Regions from separate parts of the Cupriavidus sp. GA3-3 genome, predicted to be linked through region 2. Evidence: predicted binding sites of a transcription regulator. Region 2 holds the regulator's gene; each other region holds the start of a gene.
The links. Region 2 encodes sigma-54, which starts transcription at its own class of promoters, with help from an activator protein. Its sites were predicted from a motif close to TGGCANGNAANCTGCTTT; they were not measured.
Positions count from the first base shown of each region.

Region 1: C265_RS09890 (PQQ-dependent methanol/ethanol family dehydrogenase) is a predicted target of sigma-54. The motif match lies at 2,424-2,441, and genes of this name have one in related genera.
Region 3: urtA (urea ABC transporter substrate-binding protein) is a predicted target of sigma-54. The motif match lies at 4,759-4,776, and genes of this name have one in related genera.
Region 4: C265_RS12665 (GTP cyclohydrolase II) is a predicted target of sigma-54. The motif match lies at 4,264-4,281, and genes of this name have one in related genera.

Region 1 is NZ_KB944470.1:175,408-183,002, reverse strand. It holds gene pqqE (pyrroloquinoline quinone biosynthesis protein PqqE) at 1-116, shown strand, start outside; gene C265_RS09895 (c-type cytochrome) at 197-520, opposite strand; gene C265_RS09890 (PQQ-dependent methanol/ethanol family dehydrogenase) at 617-2,359, opposite strand; gene C265_RS09885 (quinoprotein relay system zinc metallohydrolase 1) at 2,561-3,532, opposite strand; gene C265_RS09880 (quinoprotein dehydrogenase-associated SoxYZ-like carrier) at 3,529-4,308, opposite strand; gene C265_RS09875 (ABC transporter permease) at 4,326-5,138, opposite strand; gene C265_RS09870 (hypothetical protein) at 5,146-6,351, opposite strand; gene C265_RS09865 (PQQ-dependent catabolism-associated beta-propeller protein) at 6,344-7,372, opposite strand; gene C265_RS09860 (ABC transporter ATP-binding protein) at 7,369-7,595, opposite strand, start outside.
Region 2 is NZ_KB944502.1:151,247-158,841, forward strand. It holds gene C265_RS26175 (SIS domain-containing protein) at 1-668, shown strand, start outside; gene lptC (LPS export ABC transporter periplasmic protein LptC) at 712-1,341, shown strand; gene lptA (lipopolysaccharide transport periplasmic protein LptA) at 1,409-2,059, shown strand; gene lptB (LPS export ABC transporter ATP-binding protein) at 2,128-2,928, shown strand; gene C265_RS26195 (RNA polymerase factor sigma-54) at 3,063-4,544, shown strand; gene hpf (ribosome hibernation-promoting factor, HPF/YfiA family) at 4,593-4,943, shown strand; gene ptsN (PTS IIA-like nitrogen regulatory protein PtsN) at 5,400-5,855, shown strand; gene hprK (HPr(Ser) kinase/phosphatase) at 5,937-6,908, shown strand; gene C265_RS26215 (PsiF family protein) at 7,071-7,463, shown strand; gene rapZ (RNase adapter RapZ) at 7,582-7,595, shown strand, end outside.
Region 3 is NZ_KB944478.1:210,442-218,036, forward strand. It holds gene urtD (urea ABC transporter ATP-binding protein UrtD) at 1-452, opposite strand, end outside; gene urtC (urea ABC transporter permease subunit UrtC) at 449-1,654, opposite strand; gene urtB (urea ABC transporter permease subunit UrtB) at 1,654-3,297, opposite strand; gene urtA (urea ABC transporter substrate-binding protein) at 3,449-4,705, opposite strand; gene cyoD (cytochrome o ubiquinol oxidase subunit IV) at 5,061-5,429, opposite strand; gene cyoC (cytochrome o ubiquinol oxidase subunit III) at 5,429-6,073, opposite strand; gene cyoB (cytochrome o ubiquinol oxidase subunit I) at 6,079-7,595, opposite strand, start outside.
Region 4 is NZ_KB944474.1:152,713-160,307, forward strand. It holds gene C265_RS12645 (amidohydrolase family protein) at 1-126, opposite strand, end outside; gene C265_RS12650 (TetR/AcrR family transcriptional regulator) at 197-889, opposite strand; gene upp (uracil phosphoribosyltransferase) at 889-1,575, opposite strand; gene C265_RS12660 (URC4/urg3 family protein) at 1,649-2,971, opposite strand; gene C265_RS12665 (GTP cyclohydrolase II) at 2,968-4,206, opposite strand; gene C265_RS12670 (acyltransferase) at 4,483-5,583, opposite strand; gene C265_RS12675 (substrate-binding domain-containing protein) at 6,395-7,492, shown strand; gene C265_RS12680 (ABC transporter substrate-binding protein) at 7,555-7,595, shown strand, end outside.

The DNA.
Region 1 (7,595 bases), on a different contig from region 2:
ACAAGGTCAGCGAGATCGTGCTGCAGGGCCGGCTGGCCGTGGCGCAGGCGCGCGAGCAAGCGATGGTATTTCGCAGCGATGGCAACTCGCTGCGGCTGAGCAGCGGCCAGCGCTAAGAAAGGAAAAACCCCGGCATGGCAGGCGCCAGCCGGGGTTCCTTGCCGGCATGCCGGCATCGTCAAGACAGTCGCCGGCCTCAGCTGGCACTCAACACCCACTCCGCCAGTTTCTTCGCATCGTCCTCAGCAAGGCTGCCATGCGGCGGCATCGGAATCCGCCCCCACGCGCCCTTGCCGCCTTCGCGGATCTTCTTTGCCAGCCGCTCCGCCGCCTGGCTGTCGCCCTTGTACTTGGCAGCCACCTCGGCAAACCCCGGGCCCACCAGCTTTGACTGCATGCCATGGCAGGAAAAGCAGCCGCTCTTGTCGGCCAGGGCCTGCATGTCGGCGGCCGTGCCGGCCAGCGCCGCGCCCGGCAGCAGCGCCGACGCCACCGCCAGCGCCATCCATTCCTTCTTCATACCTGAGTCCCGTTTCATCCTGTTGCACCCGCGCCCGGCGCCCGCATCGCACCCATGATGCGATGCGGGCGCCTGGCAGTGTCATCTCCCGCCAGCTCAGCTCTTGTGCAGCTTGAACACCCACACCGAGCCGCCCTGCTCCAGGAAGTTCACGCGCTTGGCCACCTCGCCGCCCCACAGCGGCACCGCGCCGCCCCAGCCGGACACCACCGCCACGTACTGCTCGCCGTTCTCTTCCCAGGTGACCGGGGGCGCCACCACGCCGCTGCCGGTCTGGAACTGCCACAGCTCCTTGCCGGTCCTGGCGTCGGCCGCCTTCAGGTAGCCTTCCGGCGTGCCCCAGAACACCAGCCCGCCGGCGGTGGTCATCACCCCGCCCCACAGCGGCGCGCTGTTCTTGACCTCCCACATGATCTTGCCGCTCTTGGGGTTGATGGCCCGCAGCGTGCCGATATAGTCCTCGTTCAGCGGACGGATGGTGAAACCCGCGCCCAGGAAGGCAGCGCCCTTCTTGTAGCTGATGGGCTCGTTCCAGATATCCATGCCCCACTCGTTGGCGGGCACGTAGAACAGGCCGGTCTGCGGGCTGTAGGCCATCGGCTGCTGGTTCTTGCCGCCAAGGAAGCCCGGCGCGGCAAACACGGACTTGCCCTTCTTCTCGTCGCTGCCGGCGGCGGGGTCGCCGGGGCGGCCTTCGGCGATGTAGTTGGGGCGGCCGCTCTTCAGGTCGATGCCGGTGGCCCAGGTGATCTTCCTGACGAAGGGGAAGGCGTTGACCAGCTTGCCGCTGGCCGCGTCGTTGACGTAGAAGAAGCCGTTGCGGTCGGCCTTGCCGCCCATGCGCTTGCCGTCCAGGTCGAAGGTCACGAACTCATTGACGCCATCGAAATCCCAGCCGTCGTTCGGGGTGTTCTGGTAGTGCCAGGCGATCTTGCCGGTGGCGGGATCCAGCGCCACCGTCGAGGCCGAGTAGAGGTTGTCGCCCTTGCGGATATGGCTGTTCCACGGCCCCGGATTGCCGGTGCCGAAGTACACCAGCCCGGTGGCCGGATCGTAGGTGCCGCCCAGCCAGGTGGCGGCGCCGCCGGTCTTCCAGGTCTCGCCCGGCCAGCTTGCGTTGGCGGTGCCGGTCACGCCGTTCTCGGTCTTGTTGCCGTCCTTGTCGTACTTGTAGCCCATATGGCCTTCGACCACCGGCCGCGACCACACCAGCTGCCCGGTCTTGGCATCGCGTGCGTCGACCCGGCCCACCACGCCGAACTCGCCGCCCGAGATGCCGGTCAGCACCATGCCCTTGACGATCATGGGCGCCGCCGTGTACGAATAGCCGGCGGCGTAGTCCTCCAGCTTCTCCTTCCACACCACCTTGCCGGTCTTCTGGTCCAGCGCCACCAGCTGCGCATCGAGCGTGCCGAAGATCACCAGGTTGTCGTAGAGTGCCGCACCGCGGTTCACCACGTCGCAGCACGGCATGATGCCTTCGGGCAGCCGGTGCTCATACTTCCAGAGCTTGCGCCCGGTCTTCAGGTCCAGCGCATAGATGCGCGAATACGAGGCCGTCACGAACATCTTGCCGTCATGGATCAGCGGCTGCGATTCCTGCCCGCGCTGCTTCTCGCCGCCAAACGAGAACGACCACGCCGGCACCAGCTGCCCGACGTTCTTCGTATTGATGCGCGACAGCGTGGAATAGCGCTGGCCTTGCGGGCCCATGCCCCACGACAACACATCGCCGGGGCTCTTTGCGTCGTTCTCGATCATGGCATCGGTCACAGCCGCCTGCGCGGCCAGACTGGCCGCGGCAGCCGCAACCGCCATCACTACTCGTAACGTCCTCATTGCCATCTCCTCTCTTGTTTTGGGTTTCCCAGGTGCGCCACTGCGCCACCCACCAGACACGCCTTTGGCAATTCCCATGCCAGTCGCATCCCCGCACCAGCACGCCGGTTGCGGCCCGGTTGCGTGATGACGGCCGTGCCAGCGCGCAACACTGCGTTGCAGTTGCTCCAGAACTGAACAGCCCGCCTCGGCTGGCCGGCGTCAGTGGCCAAGCGCGGCTTCCTCACGCGCCGGGTAGAGATGGCCGACGTTGCGCAGGTACTCCGCGGGCATCGCGGCCCAGTGCGCGTAGGGCTGCGGCACCGGCATCGCCATGACCTCGGCCAGGTCCCGCCCTTGCGCCGCGGCCTCGCGCAGGCGCGTGTCCAGCCATTGCAGGTAGCCGCGCGTCTGCGCGATGGCCTCAGCGCCGCCGCCGGCCGCAGGCACTGGCCCGTGGCTGGGGACCAGCGCGCGCGCCCCGCTGTCGGCCAGCAGCGCCTGCAGCCGGCCCAGGCTGGCCAGCCAGCGGCCGATATCCGCGTGCGGCGTGGTCGGAATGCGTTGCCGGAACACCAGCCCGCCGGCAAAGACCACGCCCGCGCTGTGGTCCAGCACCACCAGGTCGTCGCCGGTATGGCCGTCCAGGCGCACCAGCTCCAGCGTATGGCGCCCGATCGTGAGCCGGCCCGGCGCCAGCGCGTGCGCAGCCGGCACGGGCTCGGTGCCGCGCATCCAGTCGCCGCACAGGCGGTAGAGATTGTCGGCATAAGCGGCGCCCTCGCGCCGCGCCCCGTCGATGGTGCCGGCCAGGGCGCTGCCGCCCACATCGGCATAGGCCTGGTTGCCGAAGAAATAGTCGGGATGCAGGTTCAGGTTCAGCACCAGCCGCACCGGGGCGGCCGTGACCGATGCAATCGCCTTGCGCTGCTGCTCGCCATACAGCCGCGACGGGCCGGTGTTGATGACCACCACGCCGTCGCCGGTGTCGATGAACGCCGTATTGATGATGTTGCAGCCGTTGCCGGGCGCGAAGTCGGCATTGGCGCCTTCCAGCAGCCACACGCCCGCGGCGATCTCGCGCGGGGCCAGGCGATAGTCAGGAGGCTGCAGCGCGGCCTGCTGGGCGAATGCCGCCGGCACGGGCTGGCCCGCCAGGCATAGCAGCAACCACAGTAGCAATCGCCGCTTCATGGTGACACCCGCGCCGCGATGCGGTTGCCGTTGTTGTCGTGGCCGGCCACCGTCATGCCCGGCGGCACGGCATCGCGCAGGTCGAAGGAGAAGATCGGATTCTCGGCAACCGGCTCATGCAGCGTCAGGCGCAGCAGCGGCTGCCGGGCCGCGTCGGCAAGAACCAGGGTCTCGATATAGAACGCCGGGATGCCCGCTGCCAGTCCGGTATCCATCGGATGCATCACGCGCAGCCGCACGCGTGCCGCGGCCCCGCCGAAGCCCGGGAACACGCGCGCGTCCACGCGATTGAGCGTGCGGCTCCAGCTGCCGTCGCGGCGGGTGGCGCCGGGCACCGTACAGCCCCCGCCGCCGGCATCGACCAGCACGCTGCCGACATGCCAGGTGCCATCGCGCGTGCGCGCCGCCACCCGCACCGGCGAAGCCTGTTCCAGCTTGAAGCGGAACGACAGCGACGGGCGCACCCGCAGCGGTTCGAACGCCAGCACCTCGCGGATCGGGTTGCGGTCGACCGCCACCACGATGCGATCCACTTCGCCCAGCGCCGAGGCATCGAAGGCGATCGGCACGCGCATGGGGTCTTCCGCAAACGCCGGCCCGGTCACCCTGACGCGGCTGTCGAACACCACCGGGCCAGACTGCAGCAGCTCCTTGTGGATCCAGGCCCATTGCGGCGACTGCAGCGGATCGCTGTGCGCGATGACGGCGCCCGCTGCCCCGGCAGCCGCTACCGCCGGACTGGCCAGGCCCAGTGCGGCCGCCATCAGCAGGAGCATGCCCCGCGTCCGCCGCCTCATGCCTGCTGCCCCCGGCGCGCCATGCCGCGCTGCGGGTCGTAGCCCTGCAGCGCCAGCGCGAAGAACACCACCGCGCTGCCCGCCACCACCGCCAGGCTCAGCGGCGCCACCTGCCCGTACAGCGCAAAGCGGATCGCCTCGACCGCGTGGGTGAAGGGATTGAAGCGGGCCAGCTGGTACACCAGCTCCGCGCCCGACTCCTGCAGCTTCCACAGTGGATACAGCGCCGAGCTGATGAAGAACATCGGAAAGATCACGAAGTTCATGGTGCCGGCAAAGTTCTCGAGCTGGCGCACATGGACCGACAGCAGCAGGCCCAGCGCACCCAGCATCAGCGCGGCCAGCGCCATGGCGCCCGTCGCCGCCAGCAGGTGCAGGGACTCGAAGCGGATGCCGAAGGCCATCGCCACCAGCAGGAACGCGGCCATCTGCAGCAGCGACAGCACCGTACCCGCCGCCAGCTTGCAAGCCAGCAGCCAGCCCCGCGGCAGCGGCGCGGTCAGCAGCAGCCGCATCACGCCCATCTCGCGGTCGTACACCATGGCCAGCGACGACTGCATGCCGTTGAACAGCGCGATCATGCCCAGCAGTCCGGGCGCCACGTAGACCTTGTATTCGATGTAGGTGTCATAGGGCGGCGCAATGGCGACGCCCAGCGCGTTCTGGAAGCCCGCGGCAAACACCAGCAGCCACAGCAGCGGGCGCACCAGCGACGACAGCAGGCGCCCGGGCTGGCGCAGGTACTTGCGCAGCTCGCGCCCGCAAACCGCGCGCAGCGCGCGCCAGCGATGGATCAGGATGGAGGCCATGGGTGCGCTACGCGGATGGGGCCCGGCACGCCGTGTCGGCTTCATCGGCGCCCAGGGTGTCGAGGTTGTTCTTCGGATGCAACACGCCTTCCACCGGGGCCATGCCGGCCACGCCGTCGGGGTGGGCCAGCAACACCGGCTGGCGCAGCTGGCGGTCCCAGCGGCGGAACGACAGCGGCGGCCCCTTGAAGCCGTCCACCACCACCTGCCCGGCGGCAAGCGCCTGCGCCTGTCCGGCAAACCCGGCCCCCGGCAGGCGCGCCACGCTCTCGGCAATGGCCTTGACCGCCACCCAGGCAGCCCAGTCGTAGCCGGTCATCGGACGGCCCGCCGCGCGCATGAAGCGCCGGTTGAGCTGCGGCCCGCCATTGCGCTCCCAGGCCCAGTGCCACGCCTGCGCGCCCAGCCCGCCGGCGCCCACCACCGGGCGCGGCAGCAGCGTGGCATAGGGCACGCCGCGGGCGAACTCGCCGTCGGCATCGGCCACCACCACCACGTCATAGTCCACGCCGCCGGTCAGCAGGCCGAGGTTGGCCTGGTCGCGCTCACGCGGGTCGTTGGACAGCCGGAAGGCGCGCTGCGCCGACCAGGCAATGCCAAAGCGCCGCGCCGACGCCACCAGCGCGTCGCGCTGCGCCGCATCGGCCGCGGACGGGCCGCTCAGCAGCAGGGCGCGGCGCCATTTGCGCAGTGCCAGGTACTGCATCAGCGCATCCGCGCGCATGCGCAGGCTGGGCAGCGTGTGCAGCAGCACCGGCGCGCAGCCGGCGCCGCGCAACGCGTCGTCGTCGGCCGACACGTTGAACAACAAGGCCTCGCCCGGCTTGACCGCGCCCGTGGCCGCCCTGACCGATGCCGGCGGCAGGTCCAGCAGGATATAGCGCGTGCCCTGCCGCGCCAGCGCCGCGACCAGCGGGGCCACCTCGGCTTCAGTGCGGGCTTCCTGTGCTTCCAGCCTGAGCGACTGGCCCGCGGCCCCGAGCGCCACGCGCGCTTCGGCGGCCGCCACCTGGGCGCCGTCGAGCGCACGGCCCTGCGGCTGGCCGGGATAGCGCTGCGCCAGGCGCCGGGGCGCATAGCGCGCGTCGTCGGCCTGCGACACGACCGCCACGCGCACCTCGGCAGCGTGCACCGCGGCAGGCAGCCACGCCAGCGCCACGGCGCCCAGCCCGGCACGCCACCACTGCCACCACGCACGCGAGCGCTCAGTCATCGATCGCCACCGAATGCGGCACCCGGCCCGCCTTGAGCGTGGCCACCGCCTTGCGGCTGGCGGTGTCCACCACGCTGACATCGTCGGACAGGCCGTTGGCGACATAAAGCCGCGCGTTGTCGCGGCTCAGCGCCAGCCCCCATGCGCGGCGGCCGACCAGCACATAGTCCTGCACCCGGCGCGACGCCACCTCGACCACCGCGACATGGTTGGCGCGGCCGAGCCCGATATAGGCGCGCGTGCCGTCGCCGCTGGCCGCCATGCCCACCGGGGTCACGTCCTCGGCGCGAAAGCCCCGCGGCGCGAAGGCGATGGTCTGGGCCACCTCGAAGGTATCGGTACGGATCACGCTGACGCTGGCCGAGAGCTCGTTGGATACCCACAGCTCCTTGCCGTCGCGCACCAGCAGCAGCCGCCGCGGCCGGTTGCCGACCTGGATATTGCGGATCACCTTGCGCGAGGCCACGTCGATGACATGGACCAGGTTGGCCACCTCCGAGGTCACGTACACATGCCTGCCGTCGGCGCTGACCTTGACGCCCTCCGGCTCCTCGCCCACCCTGACCGCGAACACGCGCTTGCCCGACGCCGTGTCGTAGGCCGACAGCAGCCCGTCCTCTTCATTCGAGACATAGAGCGTGCGGCCGTCCTGGCTGAGATCGAACAACTCCGGATCGTCCCCCACCGGCAGCGATGCCACGGTCTTGCGGCTGGCCACGTCGACCACATCCACCCGGTTGTCGTCGCTGCAGGCCACGTACAGGCGCGTCCGGTCGGGCGACAGTTGCAGGTGGCGCGGGCGCTTGCACTGCCGCCATACCGCGACCAGCTGCCGGCTGCGGGCATCGAAGACGGCGAGGGCATCGTCCTTCTCGCTCGAGACAAAGACCTGGTTGCCAGCCTGGCCGGCGGGTCGCGCGGCCCCGCCCTGCGCGCCTTCGGCCAGGCCGGCGGCAACCAGCAGCGTCGTGACCAGCAGCAAGGCGCCGGCAAACCAGCGGGGAGATGGCATCTTGTTCATGCGGGTACGCGCCTCGCGGCCGGGTCAGTGACAGGGGCCGGCGGCGTCATGGCCAGGAAGGCGCCCTCCAGGGTGTCGCACGCCGCGGCGCCGCGCAGTGCGGCCGGGGTGCCGTCGAAACGCACGGTGCCGCGGTCCAGCACGATCACGCGGTCGGCGTGCTCCACCTCCTGCACCAGGTGGGTGGCCCACAGCACGCCGGCCTGCGCCCGCGCCGTCAGGC
Region 2 (7,595 bases):
AGACCGGCGAGCTGCTGTCGATCATCCCGATCGTCAAGCGCATCGGCGCGCGGCTGATCTCGGTCACCGGCAACCCCGACTCCAACCTGGCCAAGCTGGCCGACGTCCACCTGGACGCGGCGGTCGAGAAAGAAGCCTGCCCGCTGAACCTGGCGCCGACGGCCAGCACCACCGCGGCGCTGGCGCTGGGCGATGCGCTGGCAGTGGCGGTTCTCGATGCGCGCGGCTTTGGCGAGGAAGACTTCGCGCGCTCGCACCCCGGCGGCGCGCTCGGGCGCAAGCTGCTGACCCATGTGCGCGACGTGATGCGCACCGGCAACGCCGTGCCCGAGGTGCGTGAAAACACCCCGCTGGCCCAGGCGCTGATGGAAATCACCCGCAAGGGCATGGCCATGACCGCCGTGGTGGACCCGGACGGACACGCCATCGGCGTCTTCACCGACGGCGACCTGCGCCGCCTTCTGGAAACCCCGCGCGACTGGAAGACCGTTCCCATCGGCGACGTCATGCACCGCAACCCGCACGTGGTCAACGAGAACCAGCTCGCCGTCGAAGCGGTGCAGGTGATGGAGGCCAACCGCATCAACCAGCTGCTGGTGGTGGATGACGACGGCCGCCTGACCGGCGCGCTGCATATCCACGACCTGACCCGCGCCAAGGTCATCTGAGCGGGCGCGGGCCCGGCACAACCGGCACAACGCCAAGGACACCATGCAGGCACTCCTCGCCTCCCTCAGCGGCATCGTCATGCGGCTGCTGCCGCTGCTGCTGATGGCCTTCGTGGCGGGCAGCACGTTCTGGCTGGTCCAGATCAACTCCCCCAAGGAAGACCCGGCCGCGCAAAGCGCCAAGAAGCATGAGCCCGACTACTTCATGGACCGCTTCTCGGCCACTGAGCTGGCGCCGGACGGCAGCACCAAAATCCGCTTTACCGGCGAGCGCATGGTCCATTTCGAGGATGACCAGACCTACGAGGTGACCCGGCCCGCCATGCGCGCGTATGAGCCGGACCGCCCGCCGGTCACCGCCCGCGCCGATATGGGCCGCATGAACGCCGAGGGTTCGGTGATCGACCTGTACGGCAACGGCTTCGTCATGCGCCAGCAGGGCGTGGACGTGTCCAAGGACCCGCAGCTGACCGCCGCATCCAGTTATTTCCAGCTGCTGGTCAATGACGACATCGTCAAGACCGACAAGCCGGTCAAGCTGACGCGCGGCCCGTCGGTGATGACCGCCAACGGCCTGATCTTCAACAACGTCACGCGCGAAGTACAATTGCTCGGCAATGTACGCGGCACCATCATCACCGGGCCGACCCCTGGCCGCGCGCCGGGGTCCTGAGCCCCGGCCCGGGGGCCGCACCAACCCGCACCAACGTACCCAGACGCCCTCAAGCAACCCTGCCAACATGACTGCTTCCCTGACGACATCGTCCCGTCGACGCACCGCCCCGGCCCTGCTCGCCCTGGCCATGGCCTTCGGCCTGCTGGCCCAGCCCGCCCTGGCCGAGCGCGCGGACCGCGACAAGCCGATGGTGCTGGAGGCGGACAACGCCAGCTATGACGACGTCAAGCAGATCTATACGCTGACCGGCAATGTGGTGCTGACCAAGGGCACCATGATCCTGAAGTCCGACGCCGCCGAACTGCGCACCGATCCCGAGGGCTACCAGTTCGCGGTGGCCACCGCCAAGCCGGGCAAGCAGGCCTACATCCGGCAGAAGCGCGAAGGCGTCGACGAATACATCGACGGCTGGGGCGACCGCATCGAGTACGACGGCAAGCAGGAGTACTCCAAGCTGATCGGCAATGCCCGCATGGCGCGCCTGCAGGGCGCCAAGCAGGTCGACGAGATCCGCGGCGCGGTGCTGACCTACGACAGCCGCAAGGAGTTCTACACGGCTGCCGGCGGCGGTAGCGGCGATGCCGCGGCCGCCAATCCGTCCGGCCGCGTGCGCGCGGTGCTGTCGCCGCGCCAGGACCAGAAGGCCGGCGCCACGGGCAGCGGCGGCTCGCCGCTGGACCTGAAGCCGGCGCCCGCGCCTGCCAACAAACCCTGACGCCTGGCGCCGGCTGCGTGCATCGCATGCGGCCGGCGCCAGAAACGCCTGAACGCCAGACTGTGCCAATGACCGATACCGCAACCATCGCCGACAAGCCTTCCGTCGAAGCCTCCACCGTCCTTGCCGGCGGCAGCACGCTGGTCGTGCGCCACCTGAAGAAACGCTATGGCTCGCGCACGGTGGTCAAGGACGTCTCGCTCGACGTGAAGAGCGGCGAGGTGGTTGGCCTGCTCGGGCCCAACGGCGCGGGCAAGACCACCTCCTTCTACATGATCGTGGGCCTGGTGGCGCTGGACGAAGGCGATATCGTGCTCGACGGCGACCACATCAGCGGCCTGCCGATCCACGAGCGCGCGCGCATGGGGCTGTCGTACCTGCCGCAGGAAGCCTCGGTATTCCGCAAGCTCAACGTCGAAGAGAACATCCGCGCGGTGCTGGAGCTGCAGGTGAGCAACGGCAAGCCGCTGCCCAAGGCCGAGATCGAGCGCCGCCTGGATTCGCTGCTCGACGACCTGCAGATCGCGCACCTGCGCAACAACCCGGCGCTGTCGCTGTCGGGCGGCGAGCGCCGCCGCGTGGAAATCGCGCGCGCGCTGGCGTCGTCGCCGCGCTTCATCCTGCTGGACGAACCCTTCGCCGGCGTGGACCCGATCGCCGTGGGCGAGATCCAGCGCATCGTCAGCTTCCTCAAGGCACGCAATATCGGCGTGCTGATCACCGACCACAACGTGCGCGAGACGCTCGGCATCTGCGACCACGCCTACATCATCAGCGAAGGCACGGTGCTGGCCGCGGGCCAGCCCGAGGAAATCATCGCCAATGACGCAGTGCGGCGCGTCTACCTGGGCGAGAACTTCCGCATGTGATGCAGCGGCCTGCCATGGAGCGGCAGGCCTATTCGCGGGCGCACGTGGGCCTACCACAGCCAGCAGCGATCAGACCGCATAAGCGATAGCAATTTCCGTTCCAACAACGGAAAGATGCGCATAGAATAGGTCGCATGAAACCGTCGCTACAGCTCCGCCTTTCCCAGCATCTGGCCCTGACCCCGCAACTGCAGCAGTCGATCCGGCTGCTGCAGCTTTCCACGCTGGAACTGCAGCAAGAGGTCGAACAGGCACTGACGGAAAACCCTCTGCTCGAACGCGAGAACGACTGGATCGAAAGCCCGCTGCGCGTGGCGGCCGACGGCTCGGTCAACCTGCAGAGCGCACCGGCGCCCGCGCCGGCAGAGCCGCAGGGCAATGGCGAGGCCCGCGCCGACGGCGCGGCTGACGACGACAGCTATGGCGACAGCGGCAACGGCGACGACTATGGCAGCAGCGAGTGGAGCCTGGACGACTTTGCCCGCCGCCCCCAGGGCGACGAGGACGAAAAAACGCCGATGCAGCTGCGCGAAGCCGAGCCCACGCTGCGCGAGTACCTGATGGAACAGCTCACGCCGCTGAAGATCTCGGCGCGCGACAAGGGCCTGGCCATCTTCCTGATCGAATCGCTCGACGACGATGGCTACCTGAGCGCATCGCTTGAGGAGATCTGCACGGAGTTGCCGGAAGAACTCGAGTTCGAGATCGAGGAGGTCCACGCCATCCTCACGCTGCTGCAGAGCTTCGACCCGCCCGGCGTGGGCGCGCGCAACGCCGCCGAGTGCCTGGCCCTGCAGTTGCGGCGCCTGACGCACCCGCAGCGCGAACTGGCCCTGAACATCGTGACCAACCACCTGGAGTTGCTCGCAGTACGCGACTACACGCGGCTGAAGAAGGCGCTGCAGGTGGATGAAGCGGCGCTGAAGTCCGCACACGAACTGATCCGCTCGCTGGCGCCCTACCCCGGCCATGCATACAGCCGCCCGGAGGCGGACTTCGTGGTGCCGGACGTGTTCGTGCGCAAGGGTGGCGGCGGCTGGATCGCGCAGCTCAATCCGGATGTGATGCCGAGGCTGCGCATCAATGACATGTATGCGCAAATCCTGCGTGGCGCAAAGGGTGAGTCCGGCACCGCCGGGCTGCAGCAGAAGCTGCAAGAGGCGCGCTGGCTGATCAAGAACATCCAGCAGAGGTTCGACACAATCCTGCGTGTCTCGCAGGCCATTGTCGAGCGTCAAAAGAACTTTTTCAGCCACGGCGAAATCGCCATGCGCCCCTTGGTTTTGCGGGAGATTGCCGATACACTGGGTTTACACGAGTCAACCATCTCCCGGGTGACGACCAATAAATATATGGCAACGCCGATGGGTACTTTCGAACTGAAGTACTTCTTCGGCAGCCACGTGTCCACCGAAACCGGTGGCGCGGCTTCGTCAACGGCCATCCGCGCCTTGATCAAGCAACTGATAGGAGCCGAAGACCCGAGGAATCCCCTTTCCGACAGTCGCATTGCCGAACTGCTGGGCGAACAAGGCTTCGTTGTCGCACGCCGCACCGTTGCCAAGTATCGCGAAGCCCTGAAGATCCCCGCAGTCAATCTCCGCAAGTCTTTGTAGCCGAGCCCACCGCCTGCCTGGTGAGGCTCTTTCAGAAGGAGAAGCGCTATGAACTTCAAGATCAGTGGACACCACCTGGACATCACGCCCCCTCTGCGTGAGTACGTGGAAACGAAGCTGGAGCGAATCGTCAGGCATTTCGATCAAGTCATTGGCGTTAGTGTGCTGCTCTCTGTCGACAACCATAAGGAAAAGGACCGGCGTCAGTACGCGGAAATCAATCTACATCTCAAGGGCAAGGACATCTTTGTCGAAGCGCATCACGAAGACCTGTATGCAGCGATCGACGCACTCGTCGACAAGCTGGACCGTCAGGTGATCCGCTACAAGGATCGCGTGCAAGGCCACGACCGCGAAGCGGTCAAGTACCAGATGGCCGCAGCGCAAATGCAGCAATGACCGTGCCCGGCAGCCCCGCAGCGGGCTGCTGAATCAGGATCTAACAGGCAAGCCGCGCCAAGAAGCGCGGCTTTTTTGCGCCCTCGCGTTCCCGGTTGCCGCCGGCATGCCGCGCCCGCACTGGCGGCGCGGCCCGGCTGTGGCGCCGGAGCCGATGCTTTTCACCCGAATGAGCAAGGGTGTTCGCAAGCGCTGCGCCAAGGTGTATGCTGCGCCATACAAAGAGAGGGAATCCTGGCCGTGCCCCGCCCCGGTGCACCGGCTCCCCGCCGCGGAGGCACCATTGCATCACCATGTATCTTTCTGCACCGGCTTGCCCCGTTGCGCTGCACAATGCGGGAGTAGTCGCTGCTCTATAATGGGCCGGACGCCTCCGGCCAGGCCAACGGCAGGCCGGAGCCAGCCCACTGCCCGGCGGAACGGTCCGCCCGCTAACTGAAATCCTGCGCATCGCCCATGAATCGTTTGGCCAAATTGCTGCCACCCGGCAACATCACCCTCGACGTCAGCGTCACCAGCAAGAAGCGTGTGTTCGAGCAGGCCGGGCTCCTCTTCGAGAACAACCATGGTGTGGCGCGCGCCATCGTGACGGACAACCTGTTCGCGCGCGAGTCGCTTGGATCCACCGGCCTGGGCGCCGGCGTGGCAATCCCGCACGGCCGCATCAAGGGCCTGAAGCAGCCGCTGGCCGCGTTCATGCGCCTGGCCGAACCAATTCCGTTCGAATCGCCCGATGGCAAGCCGGTATCGCTGCTGATCTTCCTGCTGGTGCCCGAACAGGCTACGCAGCAGCACCTGGAAATCCTGTCCGAAATCGCGCAACTGCTTTCCGACCGCGACATGCGTGAAGGGCTGGCCACGCTGCCCACGCCCGATGCCGTCCATCAGTTGCTGATCGCATGGCATCCCTGATCCCCTGATCCCTCAAGCGGGCCGGCACCAGACCGGGCAGGCGCCAAGGCGCTTCGCAAACCGCCCCACCAGTCATACCGCATGGAACTCACCGGCGTCACCTCCCAGTCCATCTTCGACGACAACGCAGCCGACATCAAACTCTCGTGGGTGGCCGGCCTGGAAGGTGCGGATCGCGCCTTCGATGTGGAGTTCGCCCGCGAAGCCACCTCCGCCGCCGACCTGGTGGGCCACCTGAACCTGATCCACCCCAACCGCATCCAGGTGCTCGGCAAGCCCGAGATCACTTATTACCAGCGGCTGGACGACGAGACCCGCAAGCGCCAGATGGGCGAGCTGATCCTGCTGGAGCCGCCCTTCCTGGTGATCGCCGACGGCATGGAGCCGCCGCCCGACCTGGAACTGCGCTGCACGCGCTCGTCCACGCCGCTGTTCACCACGCCGGTGTCGTCGGCCGCGGTGATCGACCACCTGCGCCTGTACCTGTCGCGTATCTCCGCGCCGCGCGTGACCATGCACGGGGTATTCCTCGACATCCTGGGCATGGGCGTGCTGATCATGGGCGAATCGGGCCTGGGCAAGAGCGAACTGGGCCTGGAACTGATCTCGCGCGGCCACGGGCTGGTGGCCGATGATGCCGTGGACTTCGTGCGCCTGGGGCCGGATTTCATTGAAGGCCGCTGCCCGCCGCTGCTGCAGAACCTGCTTGAAGTACGCGGTCTGGGCCTGCTCGACATCAAGACCATCTTCGGTGAGACCGCGGTGCGCCGGAAGATGAAGATCAAGCTGGTGGTGCAGTTGGTGCGTCGCAATGACGGCGAGTTCGAGCGGCTGCCGCTCGATTCGCAATACCTCGACGTGCTGGGCCTGCCGATCCACATGGTCAAGATCCAGGTGGCGGCCGGGCGCAACCTGGCCGTGCTGGTCGAGGCCGCGGTGCGCAACACCATCCTGCGCCTGCGCGGCATCGATACGCTACGCGACTTCATGGACCGGCAGCGCGCCGCGATGCAGGCCGATGCAGTATCGCGCGGCCAGGGCCGCTTGCTCTGAGCGCCGGCGTTTTCATTTGCTTACAACGGCGTTGACGCAGAACGTCAACGTTCTTCAGGCATGCTCCGTTTTGTGCTGTAATGGGCATCGCGCCCGTTACGGAAGCTGCAACGCCGGCAATGGCGCGCGGCCATGAAGTTTTCCACACCCAGGAGAGCAAGCATGAAGAAATTGATCGCGATGTGCGCGCTGGTCACCCCGATGATCGCCGCCAGCGCTTTTGCACAGACCACCGCCACGCCGGCAACCCCCGCGACGCCAGCCAAGCCGGCGGCCACCGCACCGGCAACGCCGGCCATGCCTGCCACGCCCGCCACCCCGGCTACCCCGGACAAGCCCGCAGCCAACGCCCAGCAGGACAAGATGAAGGCCTGCAATACGCAAGCCGCCGGCAAGAAGGGCGACGAACGCAAGGCGTTCATGAAGGAATGCCTGTCCAAGGGCGCGTCCAAGACCCAGCAGGAGAAAATGGCCTCCTGCAGCAAGTCGGGCAAGGGCAAGAAGGGCGACGAATACAAGGCCTACATGAAGGAATGCCTGTCCAAGGCAGCCTGAGCCGCAACCAGCGCCGCAAGCTGACGACAAAAGCATGGCGAACCGCGAGGTTCGCCATGTTTGCTTTTGCGCGTGGTGTCATGACGCCTTCATCACGTGATGCTATGCTTCAGTTGCTATGCGCATCATCCT
Region 3 (7,595 bases), on a different contig from region 2:
GCGCGCAGCGACGACCACCAGCGCTTGTCGGCCTTCATCGCCAGTTCCAGGTTCTCCCACACCGCGTGCTGCTCGAACACCGTGGGCTTCTGGAACTTGCGGCCGATGCCGACCTGCGCGATGCGCGGCTCGGTCATCCGCATCAGGTCGATGGTCTGGCCCAGGAACACGCGCCCGCTGACATTGGCATTGCGCGGCCCGGTCTTGCCGGTGATGACATCCATCATCGTGGTCTTGCCGGCACCGTTGGGACCGATCACGCAGCGCAACTCGCCATGGTCGATCGACAAGGTCAGCTTGTTCAGCGCGCGGAAGCCGTCGAACTGCACCGTCAGGTCTTCCAGGTACAGGATCGGCCCGTGCGAGACATCGATGGTGCCGGGCTCGACGATGCGGCCCAGGCCGGTGGCATCGCCGCTTTCGGCCTGGCCGTGCTGGAGTGCGGCGTTCATGCTTCACCTCCCGTGCGGCCTGCCACGGCAGGCGCGGAAACAGGGTCTGCAGCGGCTGATGGTGCGGCCGCGCGCCGCTCGCGCAGCCGGTTCCACAGCCCGGTCACGCCATCGGGCAGGTACAAGGTCACCAGCACGAACATCGCGCCCAGCAGGAACAGCCAGTATTCGGCAAAGTGGGCTGTGAACAGGGTCTTGGCGCCATTGACCAGGAACGCGCCGATCACCGGTCCGATCAGCGTGCCGCGCCCGCCCACGGCGACCCACACCGCCATCTCGATCGAATTGCCGGGCGACATCTCGCCGGGGTTGATGATGCCCACCTGCGGCACGTACAGCGCCCCCGCGATGCCGCACAGCACCGCCGAAAAGGTCCACACGAAGAGCTTGTAGCCCAGCGGGTTGTAGCCGGAGAACATCACCCGCATCTCGGCATCGCGCACCGCGGTGACCACGCGCCCGAGCTTGGACGTGACGATGTAGCGGCAGGCGATGAAGCCCGCCAGCAGCGCCAGGAAGGTCAGCACGAACAGCGCCGTGCGCGTCTGCGGCGCCGCAATCGCAAAGCCGGCAATGCGCTTGAAGTCCGTGAAGCCGTTGTTGCCGCCGAAACCGGTCTCGTTGCGGAAGAACAGCAGCATCGCCGCATACGTCATCGCCTGCGTGATGATCGACAGGTACACGCCCTTGATGCGCGAGCGGAAGGCGAAGAAGCCGAACAGCCACGCCAGCACGCCTGGCACCAGCACCACCAGCAGCAGCGCATAGCCGAGGTGCTCGGTGCCGTGCCAGAACCACGGCAGCTCCTTCCAGTCGAGGAACACCATGAAGTCCGGCAGTTCGCTCTTGTACACGCCCTCGCGCCCGATCGATCGCATCAGGTACATGCCCATGGCATAGCCGCCCAGCGCGAAGAACAGCCCGTGGCCCAGGCTCAGGATGCCGCAGTAGCCCCACACCAGGTCCAGCGCGATCGCCGCCAGCGCAAAGCACATGATCTTGCCGACCAGCGTCAGCGCATAAGCCGACAGGTGCAGCGGATGCCCCTCCGGCAACACCAGCGCGCACACCGGCACGCCGATGCCGACGATCACCACCAGCGCCGCAAGCACCAGCCAGCCGCGCGGCGAGAACAGTGCCTGCCGCTCCGGCACCGCTAGCCGGAACGCGGTGGCGGAAGAACTCGATTGGACTCGCTGCATCATGCCTCCGCGCTGCGCCCCTTGAGCGCGAAAAGTCCCTGCGGCCGCTTCTGGATAAACAGCACGATCAGCACCAGGACAAAGATCTTGGCCAGCACCGCGCCGTAGAAGGGCTCGATGAACTTGTTGATGATGCCCAGCCCGAAGGCGCCGACGATGGTGCCGGCCAGCTGCCCGACGCCGCCCAGCACCACCACCATGAACGAATCGATGATGTAGGCCTGGCCCAGGTCGGGGCCGACATTGCCGATCTGCGACAGCGCGCAGCCGCCCAGCCCGGCAATGCCGGCGCCAAAGGCAAAGGCGTAGCTGTCGACCTTCCAGGTGCGCACGCCGACGCAGGCCGCCATGGTGCGGTTCTGCGTGGTGGCGCGCACGAACAGCCCCAGCCGCGTGCGGTTCAGCACCGCCCACGCCACCGCCACCACCGCCAGCGCGAACAGGATGATGACGATGCGGTTGTACGGGATCACCAGGCCCGGCATCCATTCGATGCCGCCGCTCATCCACGCCGGGTTGGCCACTTCCACGTTCTGCGCGCCGAACAGCGTGCGCACCGCCTGCATCAGCAGCAGGCTCACGCCGAAGGTGGCCAGCAGCGTTTCCAGCGGGCGGCCGTACAGGTGGCGCAGCACCAGCCGCTCGAGCACGAAGCCCAGCAGCGCGGCGGCCAGGAACGAGGCCGGCAGCGCCGCCGGCAGGTACCAGTCGAACGCACCCGGCGCGTAGGCGCGGAACAGCGACTGCACCACGTAGGTGGCATAGGCGCCGATCATCAGGAATTCACCGTGCGCCATGTTGATGACGCCGATCAGGCCATAAGTGATGGCCAGCCCGAGCGCGGCCAGCAGCAGCACGCTGCCCAGGCTCAGGCCGGCGAACAGGTTGCCGATCAGCTCGGCGCGGCGCTGGTCGCTGCGCAGCGTGTCCAGCGCCTGCTGCGCGGCCAGGCGCACGTCGGCATCGGGCTCGCGGTAGTTGCCGGCGCTGTCGCGCTCCACCAGCGGCGCCAGCTTCTGGCGGCTCTGCGGGTTGCTGTCGCTGCCGAGGATGCGGATGGCTTCAAGCCTCGCGTCATGCGCTGCGGGATCGGCCGGCTCGGCCAGCACCAGGTTGGCCCAGATCACGTCCAGGCTGGTGCGCAGTCCGGCATCGGCCTCGTTCTTGCGGGCGGCCTCGACCGCGGCGCGCGAGGCGCTCTCGGGCTGGTCGCGCAGCGTGGCGATGGCCTGCGCGCGCACCGCGATATCGGGCGACTGCAGCAGCAGGCTGCTGGCGGCGCTGTCGACCAGCGCGCGCAGGCTGTTGTTCAGGGTCAGGGATTCGAGCTCGTCGGCTTTCACCGCGACCGGTTTGCCGGTGACAGCATCGACGGTCTTGTCGCCATCCTGGCGCACCATGCCGATCGACGGCGCATATTGCAGCGCGTCGTCCTGCAAGGCCTTCAGGATCGGGCCGGCCTGTTCCGGCGGGGCCTTGGCCAGCGCGGTCAGCGCCGCGGTCTTGGCATCGAAATCGTCTTCGGCCAGCGGCTTCAGGTCGGCCTGCGTCAGCGCCGCGGCCCACGGCGCAGCCGCCAGCAGCAGCGCCGCCAGCAGGGCGCGCAGCCATGGCAGGATGGAAACGGATAAGGGATTGCGCATAGGTGCTGGCGAATTGCGGAATGAGTGTTTGGGGAGAAGGCAGGTGTCCATGACGAAGCGAGTGCCATCTGGCTGGCAAGCGCCAGCCCTCTCCCCCAGCCCCTCTCCCGCAAGCGGGAGAGGGGAGCCAACCGGCAGCGGGTGGCCCGGCTTACATCACCTTGTCCGGCTTGCCTTCGTTACCCGCGATGAACGGGCTCCACGGCTGCGCGCGCACCGCCTTCGGCGTCTTCCACACCACCGAGAACTGGCCGTCGCCCTTCACTTCGCCGATCATCACCGGCTTGTACAGGTGGTGGTTCTCGCCCATGGTCAGCGTGAAGCCGTCCGGTGCCTTGAAGGTCTGGCCGTACATGGCGGCGCGCACCTTGTTGGTATCGGTGGTGCCGGCCTTCTTCACGGCCTGCGCCCACATATGGATGCCCACGTAGGTGGCTTCCATCGGGTCGTTGGTCACACGCTTGTCGCCGCCGGGCAGGTTGTTGGCCTTGACCCATGCCGCCCACTGCTTGCGAAAGGCGTCGTTCTCGGGGTTCTTGACCGACATGAAGTAGTTCCATGCGGCCAGGTGGCCCACCAGTGGCTTGGTATCGATGCCGCGCAGTTCCTCCTCACCCACCGAGAACGCCACCACCGGCACGTCCTTGGCCTTCAGCCCGGCGTTGCCAAGTTCCTTGTAGAACGGCACGTTGGAGTCGCCGTTGATGGTGGAGATCACCGCGGTCTTGCCGCCCTGCGAGAACTTCTTGATATTGGCGACGATGGTCTGGTAGTCGCTGTGGCCAAACGGGGTGTAGACCTCTTCGATGTCCTTGTCGGCCACGCCCTTGCTCTTCAGGAACGCGCGCAGGATCTTGTTGGTGGTGCGCGGGTAGACGTAGTCCGTGCCCAGCAGGAAGAAGCGCTTGGCGCCGCCGCCTTCCTTGCTCATCAGGTATTCCACCGCCGGAATGGCCTGCTGGTTGGGCGCTGCACCGGTGTAGAAGACGTTCTTCGACATCTCTTCGCCTTCATACTGCACCGGGTAGAACAGCAGCGAGTTCAGCTCTTCGTAGACCGGCAGCACGGATTTGCGCGACACCGAGGTCCAGCAGCCGAAGGTCACCGCGACCTTGTCCTTGGTGATCAGCTGGCGCGCCTTTTCCGCGAACAGCGGCCAGTTCGAGGCGGGATCCACCACCACCGGCTCCAGCTTGCGCCCCAGCACGCCGCCGCTCTTGTTGATCTCGTCGATGGTCATCAGCGCCACGTCCTTCAGCGACGTCTCCGAAATGGCCATGGTGCCGGACAGCGAGTGCAGGATACCGACCTTGATCGGTTCCTTGGACTGCGCCATGGCCAGCGGGCTGGTACCGATCATTGCCGCGGCGGCTATCGCCGACAGCTTCAGCATGTCACGTCGTTGCATTTGCAGCTCCCGTTTATGGTGTTAGTCAGGGACTACGCTCCCCGGGTGATGCTTCTGCAACTAGCGTGCCATGGAGGCAGGCCGCCTGATACCCACCGCACCCCCGGCAGATGGCGTGCTGGCGCGGCGCGCAGGCGCTGCCGCCGCCCGCGATCGCGCATCCGCACCAGAGCAGTGCGGGCGGCGCACGCACCACTCCCGTGCATCTGCGCAATTCCGTGCGGGCGGCATGCGCAAGGCACCAGGCGATGCGCGTCCCCGCACCAAGGCCGGGCACCACGCCCCAAGGCAGGCGACGGGCAAAAAAAACGGGGCCCCTTGCAGGGCCCCGCTCTCGATGCCAGGACGTTGGTCCTTACATCACCATCATGTTGGCATTCAGGTTGTGCATGATCCACAGCGAACCCGCCACCACGATCACCAGGATCAGCGCCGTGAACAGCAGCGCGATCACGTTGCTGCGCTGCTCGGACGACGTGTCCAGGTGCAGGAAGTACTTCAGGTGGACCAGGATCTGGACCGCGGCCATGCCGAGGATGATCCAGAGGATGGTGCCCTTGTCCATGCTGCCGTCCATCACGAGCTTGAACGGGATCACGGTCAGGATCACGGCCAGGATGAAGCCGATTGCGTACGACTTGAAGCTGGCGTGGGTGTCATGACCCGCGTGCGAGTCGTGCGAGTCGTGGGCGCCGTGCGCCGCCGGTGCGTTGTGTTGTGCCATCACAGATGTCCCATCAGGTAGACCACGGTAAACACGCCGATCCAGACCACGTCCAGGAAGTGCCAGAACAGCGACAGGCACATCAGGCGCTTGCTCAGGGTCGGGGTGATGCCCTTCTTCGACAGTTGCCACATCAGCACGATCATCCACAGCATGCCGCTGGCGACGTGCAGGCCGTGGGTGCCGACCAGCGTGAAGAACGACGACAGGAAAGCGCTGCGGCCCGGGCCGGCGCCTTCGGCGATCAGGTGATGGAATTCGTTGATTTCCATCGCCATGAACGCCGCGCCCAGCAGGAACGTGACGCCGAGCCACACCTGCACGCGGCTCAGGCTGCGGTTCTGCAGCGAGATCATCGCCATGCCGTACGTGATCGAGGAGAACAGCAGGATGAAGGTCTCCACCAGCACGTAGTTGAGCTCGAACAGCTCCTTCGCCGACGGGCCGCCTGCCAGTTCGCCGCGCAGCACGGCGAAGGCCGCGAACAGTCCGGCGAAGATGATGCAGTCGCTCATCAGATAGATCCAGAAGCCATACACCGTATTGGCACTGGTATCGTGGTGCGCATGGTCATGGCCATGCGCGTCGGCTTTGGCCGGTGCGCCGGCCTGCGCGGGGATGCGGTCTAGGACTTGAGTCGACATGGTTCTCAGGCTTGCGAAGCAATGCGCTGCAGATGGCGCGTTTCGATCTGCTCGACCTCGGTGGCCGGCACGTAGTAGTCGATATGGTCGTCGTTGCTGCGGTGGATAAACGCCCACACCATGCCCACCAGGCCAACGATGGCCATCCACCAGATATGCCAGGTCAGGGCAAAGCCGAACACCAGGCTGAAGGCGCCGATGATGAAGCCCGCGCCCGTGTTCTTGGGCATGTGGATCTTCTCGTAGCCTTCGGTCGGCAGCGTCTCGCCACGGGCCTTCATGTCGGAGAACGCGTCCAGGTCACGCACCACCGGGGTGTGCGCGAAGTTGTAGAACGGCGGCGGCGACGAGGTGGCCCACTCCAGGGTACGGCCGCCCCACGGGTCGCCGGTCACGTCGGCCAGCTTCTTGCGGTCGCGGATCGACACCACGATCTGCAGCACCTGGAAGAAGATGCCCAGCGCCACGAACACCACGCCCACGACGGCCAGGTACAGCCACGGCGTCCAGGCCGGGTTGTCGGTGTGGTTCAGGCGGCGGGTCATGCCCATCAGGCCCAGCACGTACAGCGGCATGAAGGCGAAGTAGAAGCCGACCAGCCAGCACCAGAAGGCGCACTTGCCCAGGCGCTCGTTCAGCGTGAAGCCGAACGCCTTCGGCCACCAGTAGGTGATGCCGGCCAGGTAGCCGAACAGCACGCCGCCGATGATCACGTTGTGGAAGTGGGCGATCAGGAACAGGCTGTTGTGCAGCACGAAGTCAGCGGCCGGCACGGCCATCAGCACGCCGGTCATGCCGCCGATCACGAAGGTGATCATGAAGCCCAGCGTCCACAGCACCGGCGAGGTCATCTGGACCCGGCCGCGGTACATGGTGAACAGCCAGTTGAAGATCTTCACCCCGGTCGGGATGGAGATGATCATGGTGGTGATGCCGAAGAACGCGTTGACGTTGGCGCCCGAGCCCATCGTGAAGAAGTGGTGCAGCCACACGATGAACGACAGCACCATGATCGCGGCGGTCGCGTACACCATGCCCTTGTAGCCGAACAGCTTCTTGCCCGAGAACGTGGCGATCACTTCAGAGAAGATGCCGAACGCCGGCAGGATCAGGATGTACACCTCGGGGTGGCCCCAGATCCAGATCAGGTTCACGTACATCATGGCGTTGCCGCCACCGTCGTTCGTGAAGAAGTGGGTACCGACGTAGCGGTCCAGGCCCAGCAGCGCCAGGGTCACGGTCAGCACCGGGAAAGCGGCCACGATCAGCACGTTGGTGCACAGCGCGGTCCAGGTGAACACCGGCATGCGCATCAGCGTCATGCCCGGCGCGCGCATGCGCAGGATCGTCACCAGGAAGTTCACGCCGGTCAGCAAGGTGCCCAGGCCCGAGATCTGCAAGCTCCAGAGGTAGTAGTCCACCCCCACACCCGGGCTGAAGTCCAGTCCCGACAGCGGCGGGTAGGCCAGCCAGCCGGTCTTGGCGAATTCACCGACGCCCAGCGAGACATTGACCAGCATGG
Region 4 (7,595 bases), on a different contig from region 2:
GATCTCGTCGGCGGCGTGCGCGGCCAGTGCCGGCTCAACCGCGGCGATGCGGCCCGCGGCAATGCCGATATCGATGTCGGTGCGCCCGTCGGGCAGGTTGCAGTGCCGCAGGATCAGGTCGAGCATGGAGGTCTCTCAGGCAGGAGGCACGGCGATACGGCGATGTTCTCACGGCGCCGGCTCCGGCGCCACGGCGTCATGCGCGCCGGTCGGGCGCCGCGGGCTCGGGGTCGAGTCCGCAGCCGCGCAGCAGCAGCGCCACCAGGTGCTCGGTGGCCTGCGCATAGTCCCGCTGCTCCAGCTGGCTGACGCCGAGCACCGCGCATACCTGCGACTCGAAATCCGCATAGGTCTGCGTGGCCGCCCAGATCGTGAAGAACAGGTGCTGGGGGTCGACCGGCGCCATCTGGCCGCGGTCGATCCACTGCTGCACCACCGCGGCCTTGCGCGACACCAGTTCGCGCAGCACCTGCCGCAGGACCTCGCCGATCTCATGCGCGCCGTGCAGCAGTTCGTTGGCAAATACGCGCGATGCATCCGGATGACTGGCCGACAGCCGCATCTTGGCGCGGATGTATTGTTCCAGCGCCACCTGCGGCGGCAGCTCGGCGCGGATGATGTCGGTCTCCGACAGCCACAGCTGCAGCGTATGCGCCAGCACGGCGCGGTACAGCGCCTGCTTGGTGCGGAAGTAGTAATGCAGGTTGGACTTGGGCACGCCGGCGCGCACCGCGATCTCGGCCATGGTGGCGCCGGCAAAGCCCGCGCGCGCAAAGACATGCTCGGCCGCGCGCAGGATCATGGCCTGGTTCTCCTGCCGGATGCGCCCGCCCGGCGCATCGCACGCGGGCAGCGGGCGCCGCGCCGCGGCGCTGGCCTGCGTGTCCATCAGCGCGTGCCGTAGAGGCGGTCGCCGGCGTCGCCCAGCCCGGGCACGATATAGCCGTGCTCGTTGAGCGTTTCGTCGATGGCCGCGGTGACGATGCCGACCTCAGGGTGCGCCGCGCGCAGCGCGCGCAGCCCCGGCCGCGAGGCGATCAGGCACACGTACTTCATGGTGGTGACGCCGGCCTCTTTCAGGCGGTTCAGCGCGGCAATGGCCGAGTTGCCGGTGGCCAGCATCGGGTCCACCACGATCACCATGCGCTCCTGGATGTCTTCCGGCATCTTGAAGTAGTACTCGATCGGCTCCAGCGTCTCGGGGTCGCGGTACAGGCCGATATGCCCGACGCGCGCCGCCGGCAGCAGCTCCAGCATGCCGTCGATAAAGCCGTTGCCCGCGCGCAGGATCGACACCAGGCACAGCTTCTTGCCCGACAGCACCCGCGACTGCATCGGCGCGATCGGCGTGCGGATGGCGACCGTCTCCATGGCCAGGTCGCGCGTGGCTTCGTAGGTCAGCAACTGGCTGATTTCACGCACCAGCCGGCGGAAGTTGTCGGTGGTGGTGTCCTCACTGCGCACCAGGGTGACCTTGTGCTGCACCAGCGGGTGGTCGACGACCAGCACCCCGGCCAGGCCGGCAGGATCGGCATCGAGTGGTTCAACAGCGGGAACAGCGGACATGTCGTTCATGGTGACGCTCCAGATGCCAGGTTTCACACGCAATGCCTGCCGGCAAGGTCGGCCGCCTGGCGGCCGACCTTGCTCAGAACACCGTGCCGTCGCTGATGATGGCGAACGGCGGCGCGCCACCCGGGCGCCGCTTGGCGGCAATGCGGCGCCCCGCCGCCCAGGTGCCGCCTTCGAGCACGCGCGCCAGCGGGAAATTTTCTTCCTGCAAGCCAAGCGCCTGGCGCACGCCGTCGGCCACCAGGTCCAGGCCGGTCACGGTCAGCGCGCGCCATTCGACGATCACGGGCTCATCCACCGCATGCGGCACGGCGGCAAAGCCGGGGTCGCGCGGCACCATCAGCTCGAAGTCGTAGAGCAGGCCGCCGTTGCGGTATTCGGGCAGGCCCGTCAGCGCGTCCAGCCCGGTCACGGTCAGGCCGGCGTCCTCCAGCGGCTCCAGCAGCGAATAGGTCAGCCATTGCGTGAGCTTGTGGAACGGCACCAGCCCGCCCGGCGCGGCCGGATGCCGCCAGCAGTCGCCCAGCGACACGCCTTCGACAATGATCCGCCCCGGCCATACCGGCCCCAGGCCGACCAGCAGCGTGCGCAGCAGGAAGCCGGCGTCGAGGTGCCCGTTGACCGCATGCGCCTTCAGGTAGTCGTACAGGTTGCCCAGCCGTGCCGGCCGGCCGAACAGCGCCGGGGTCGCCTCCATCACCTCTCCGAGGCGGCGCAGCAGGCCGGCGCGGCCTTCCAGCCCCACCAGCGGGTTGTGCTGCGCGACCTGGAAGGCGTGGGCGATGCTGTCGGCATCGATGCGCTGCAGCCGCTCGGCGTCGGCGCGCAGCGGATCGCCCGGCGCGGCCGAGAAGCCGCCGCGCGCGAACAGGTCGAAACTGGCCACGCCCAGCCCTTCCGAGCGCGTCAGCACCAGGTCGCTGGCCGGATCGCGGTAACGCCAGTCAGGGCCGGCGCCGGCATCGAGCAATACGCTTGGAATCACCAGGTCGATGCCGATGCGGGCGCGCTCCTCGCGGTGCTCGGGCCCGCTCAGCGCGGCACGCTCGCACAGCACCTGCCACCGGTCCGCGCGCTGGTCGACGCCGGCGCTTTCAAAATGGCGCCAGCGGCTGTGGTACGGCACCTGCAGGTCAGGATAGCGCTGGCGGATGGTGCTGGCGACATAGTCGGCAATGGCATGCACGCGGTCCGGATGCCAGGTGAAAAGTTCGGACGCGCCGCTGGCCACGTTCTCGGTGACCGCCGCGCAATGCGTGCGCACCGCCTCGGCACACAGCAGCGCCGAAGCGGGATGCCCTTCCGGCACCGGGCTCAGCCAGCCGGCACCCGGCCGCATCTCGTTACCTGTGCCCTGGCGGTCCATGCCGGGCTTGCCATCCTCGGGAAACATCGTCATTCGTTCAACCCCCTGCCCTTTGCCAGGGCCAGTTCGTTCGCATCCGGCGGCGTGTAGTGCGTAAAGTAGCCCGCGGCCACCTTGGCATCGATCTCGACACGGGCGTCGGCGGGAATCAGGGTCTCGGGGATGGCCACCTGCTCGACCACCTCGATGCCCTGCGCCACCAGCGCGCCATGCTTCATGTTGCTCATCGACGCCCAGCGGTCGATGCGGCGGATGCCCAGCCAGTGGAACACATCCGGCATCAGCTCCTGGAAACGCATGTCCTGCACGCCTGCCACGCATTCGGTGCGGGCAAAGTAAGTCTCGGCACGGTCGCCGCCTACCTGCCGCTTGCGGGCGTTGTAGACCAGGAACTTGGTCACCTCGCCCAGCGCGCGGCCCTCCTTGCGGTTGTAGACCACCAGCCCGACACCGCCCTGCTGCGCCATCTCGATGCACACCTCGATGCCATGTGCCAGATACGGCCGGCAGGTACAGATGTCTGACCCGAACACATCCGATCCGTTGCATTCATCGTGCACGCGGCAGGCCACGCGGGTTTCAGGCTTGCCCAGCTGGCTCACGTCGCCGAAGAAATACAGCGTCATGCCGCCGATGGGCGGCAGGAACACCTTCAGGTCCGGCCGCGTCACCAGTTCCGGGAACATGCCGCCGGTCTGCTCGAACAGGCTGCGGCGCAGCACGCTTTCCTTGATGCCGAAACGGGCCGCCAGCCCGGGCAGATACCAGACCGGATCGACCGCAGCCTTGGTCACGCGCACATCGCCATTGGCATGGAGGATGTCGCCGTCGGGCTTGAGCCGGCCGGCCGCGATGGCCGACATCAGCTCCGGCATGTTGATATGCGCGCGGGTGACGGCGATGGTCGGGCGGATATCCACGCCGGCCGCGATGCGGTCGGCAAACACGGTGGACACCAGGTGGCCCCACGGATCCAGCGAAACTATCTTCTCCGGGTCGCCCCACTGCGGATGCGGGCCGATCGCCTCCGCCGGCGCGGTATCGGTCAGGTCGGTGCGATGGTCGCGCTGCAATGCGCCCGCGGCAACCGCCAGGGCCCGGTAGATGGCGTAGGCACCTGCGTGAGTGCCGATCACATTGCGCTGCGCCGGATTCGCCAGGCTGGCGATGACCGGCCCGCGCTCGGCCGCCGTGGGGGCGCCCCAGTGGATAGGCTCGGCCGGCTTGTCGCGGCGTGCGTGCGAGGTCAGGACGATATGGTCGGACATGGCACCCTCGGTTCCCGATGGAATCCTGACCAAATGGTCAGGTTTACGATTCCATACTAGGCAACCTTTGTGCCATCGCCCAATGCCATTTACGCGAGTGTTGCTCCGATGTGTGTGGCGCCGAACGCAAGTTTGCGCGGGCGGCATGCACGCATGGCGTGCAGGCGACGTGGCATGACGGGTGCACAAGCACCAACAAGAAGCGCGCACGGCCATGCTGGCACGGCGCCGTCCGGGAGAAGCCGTACCACCGCTGCACGGCCATGCCTGCAAACGTTACACGCTTTGCCGGCTGGCGCGGTCGCGGCCGTTGCCCAGCAGCGCACGCAGCGCCGCCAACGGCCGGGCGCTTTCGATGTAGCGATAGAACAACGCGCCGGCCACATTGCTGAGCGCCCATGCGGCAACCATGCCGAGCGCGTTCAGCACCGGCTGGCCCGGCGCCAGGTTCGACACCAGCGCGTTGACCAGCAGGCAGACCGGAAAGTGAACCAGGAACACCGAATAGGAAATGCGCCCGAAGAAGCCGATCACGCGCGCCCGCGGCCAGCGCTCCAGCCAGCCGCCGCGGCGCGCCACCGCCAGCAGCAGCGCAGTCGCCAGCGCCACCGCGATGCGCAGCCGGAAATCGAAGGCCAGCGCCGCCAACGTTACCGCGCCGAGGACCAGCAGCGGCAACACCGGGCGACCCGGGTTGGACGCCCAGTAGGCCAGCGCCCCCATGCCATAGGCGCCGAAGAAGTACAGCGCCCAGATATCCCACGCGGCATCGCGGTTGAACCAGAACAGCGATGCCACCGCCACCAGCACCACAATGCCAATGCTGACCCCGGCACCCGCCGGCGCTTTCCCGCGCGCCACGGCGCGCGCGGCCCACAGCGCACCCAGCAGCAGCGCAAACAGCTGCAGGTCGATGGCCACGTACCAGACCCCGGCCGAGAGCGCGTCGACATCGAGCACGTTATGCAGCAGCGTCACGTGCGCAAGGAACTGCAGCAGGCCGGGCGGCGCAGGGATCGAATCATGCACCATCCATTGGCGCGCCAGGGCGGCCCCGGCAATGCTGAGCAGCAGCGCCGCAGCAAAGGGCACCACCAGCTTCTGGTAGCGCCGCCACAGCACCAGCAGCGGATGCTGGCTGATTTCCAGCTGGCCATGCGGCGCCAGGCTGCGCGCGGCGAGGAAACCGCTGACCACCAGAAAGACCTGCACGGCGATGCGAGCGTAGTCGTAGAGCCAGTCCACCAGCCCCGGGGCCAGCCGATACGCGGTATCGGACATCGGGCCATAGAAGGCCAGGTGATGGAGCACGATCAACTGGGAGCTGACCGCTTTCAGGGCGTCAATGCACGGCAGGCGCGACGGACGGGGGCTCATTGTTATAGGAATGTTGCGATTGGCACGGAAGGCGCGATTCTACCTGCTTGCATCCGCTCAAATGTGGCATATGCACCACTACATATAGATTCGTTACACACTGCCCCGGCTTGTTGCGAGTTTGCAGGCACATGGCTTCATGTCTTAGCCAGCAGGCATTGGCTTATGAAAATGCTGCGCAAAACAGTCAGGGGCCAACAGGAGCCGGCATAAGGAAGTGCATACACAGGCGGCAGCTCTTTCCACGAAGCAAGGCTTGTGAGTCAGGCACGTGCCTTTATGCGTCGCGGCCCAGAATATACAGCTGTCGGGTGGATACGGGGATGTCAGGCTTGAACCACACATTCCAGGAGAGCTCTGTTGTGCGCCAGTAGCATAAGCTAGAGGCAGGATTGCTACCTGGGGTCCGCTTATGCAGCACCGCACGCTCTTCCCCCGCACCGGTCACGCCTTCCGTTGCGGCTTGGCTGAGTGCTCCCTCATCGCCCTTCTGGCCGCGGCCCTGGCGGGATGCGAGGGAGTCCCCCGGGATACCGCGGCGACACCGCCACCGCCGCGTCAGCCGATTGCGCCCAGCGACGACGTGTACCCCGCCCCGACCACGGTACGCGACACGCGACCTGCGGTGCGCACTCCGTAGGCGGCGTTTTCCTACGCGGCCGGCATCCGGCCTTTGCACCCGGATGTCATCCCCCTGTCATCCACGCCAAACAAAATGCCATCCAGGCAGGGTGCAGGCGCCCGTCCGCCAGCCGCCTTCTGCGGCAGTGCAGCGACGGAATGTCTTGACGCCCCGTTTTTTCCACCTTCAATGAAAACGTTTTCATCCGGAGCTCTAAGCGTGAATCGCAAAGATCCAGCGGGGGGCAGGCCCGACACGACAGGTGGCGCCACCCTGATCGACGTGGCGCAAGCCGCGCGGGTGTCGCTCGCCACCGCATCGCGCGTGTTCAGCAGCCCGCACCTGGTGCGCGACAGCACGGCGCAGCGCGTGCGCGAGGCGGCGCGCCGGCTCAGCTTTCGCCCCAACCTGCTCGGCAGCAAGCTGCGCGCCCAGCAGACCCGCATGATCGGTGTGATGGTGCCAACGCTGGAAAACGCGGTGTTCGCCGAATGCTGGCACGGCATCGAGGAAGCGGCGCTGGCGGGCGGCTATTCGCTGATGCTGGTCACCAGCGGCTACGATCCGGCTCGCGAATGCGAGCGTGTGGAGTACCTGCTGCGCCATCGCGTGGACGGCATGGTGCTGACCGTGGCCGACGCGGCGCACAGCACGGTGCTGGATCAACTCGACGGCGAGGGCGTGCCATACGTGCTGGCGTACAACCAGGCCGGACCGCGCAGCCGGCGTCATTCGGTATCGGTGGACAACCGGCGCAGCGCCTGCGCCGGCGTGGAGGCCCTGATTGCCGCCGGGCACCGCCGCATCGCCGTGGTATCGGGCGCCTTCGTCGCCTCGGACCGCGCGCGCCAGCGCTTTGCCGGCTATCAGGACGCCATGCGCGCGCACGGGCTAAGGCCCGCCGCGCCAGTCTGCCTGCCATCGCACACCGCCAGCAATGCCGAACAGATCCGCGCGCTGGTCCGGGCAAACGATGCGCCCACCGCCTTTTTCTGCACCAATGACCTGCTGGCCATCGGCGTGATCTCCGACCTCAGGCGCCTCGGCCTGAGCGTGCCGCGCGACATCTCCGTACTGGGCTATGACGGTATCGCGCTGGGCAGCGTGGTCGAACCGCCGCTGGCCACCGTCGTGCAACCCAATTCGGAGATCGGCGCCAGCGCCGTCGGCCGGCTGCTTGCCTGGCTGCACGATGGCGGACGAGCCTCGGCGGCGCCGCCGCGCGTCACGCTGCTGCCGCACGCACTGCGCGTCAACGGCACCGTGGCCGCTCCGCCATCAATGTAACCGCGCGTAACCGCGTGCGCATGTTGCATCCCCCACCCCTGTCCTCAACCAAGGAGCCTCTCATGCAACCTATTCCTTCCTGGCGCCGCCCGCTGCGCTGGAT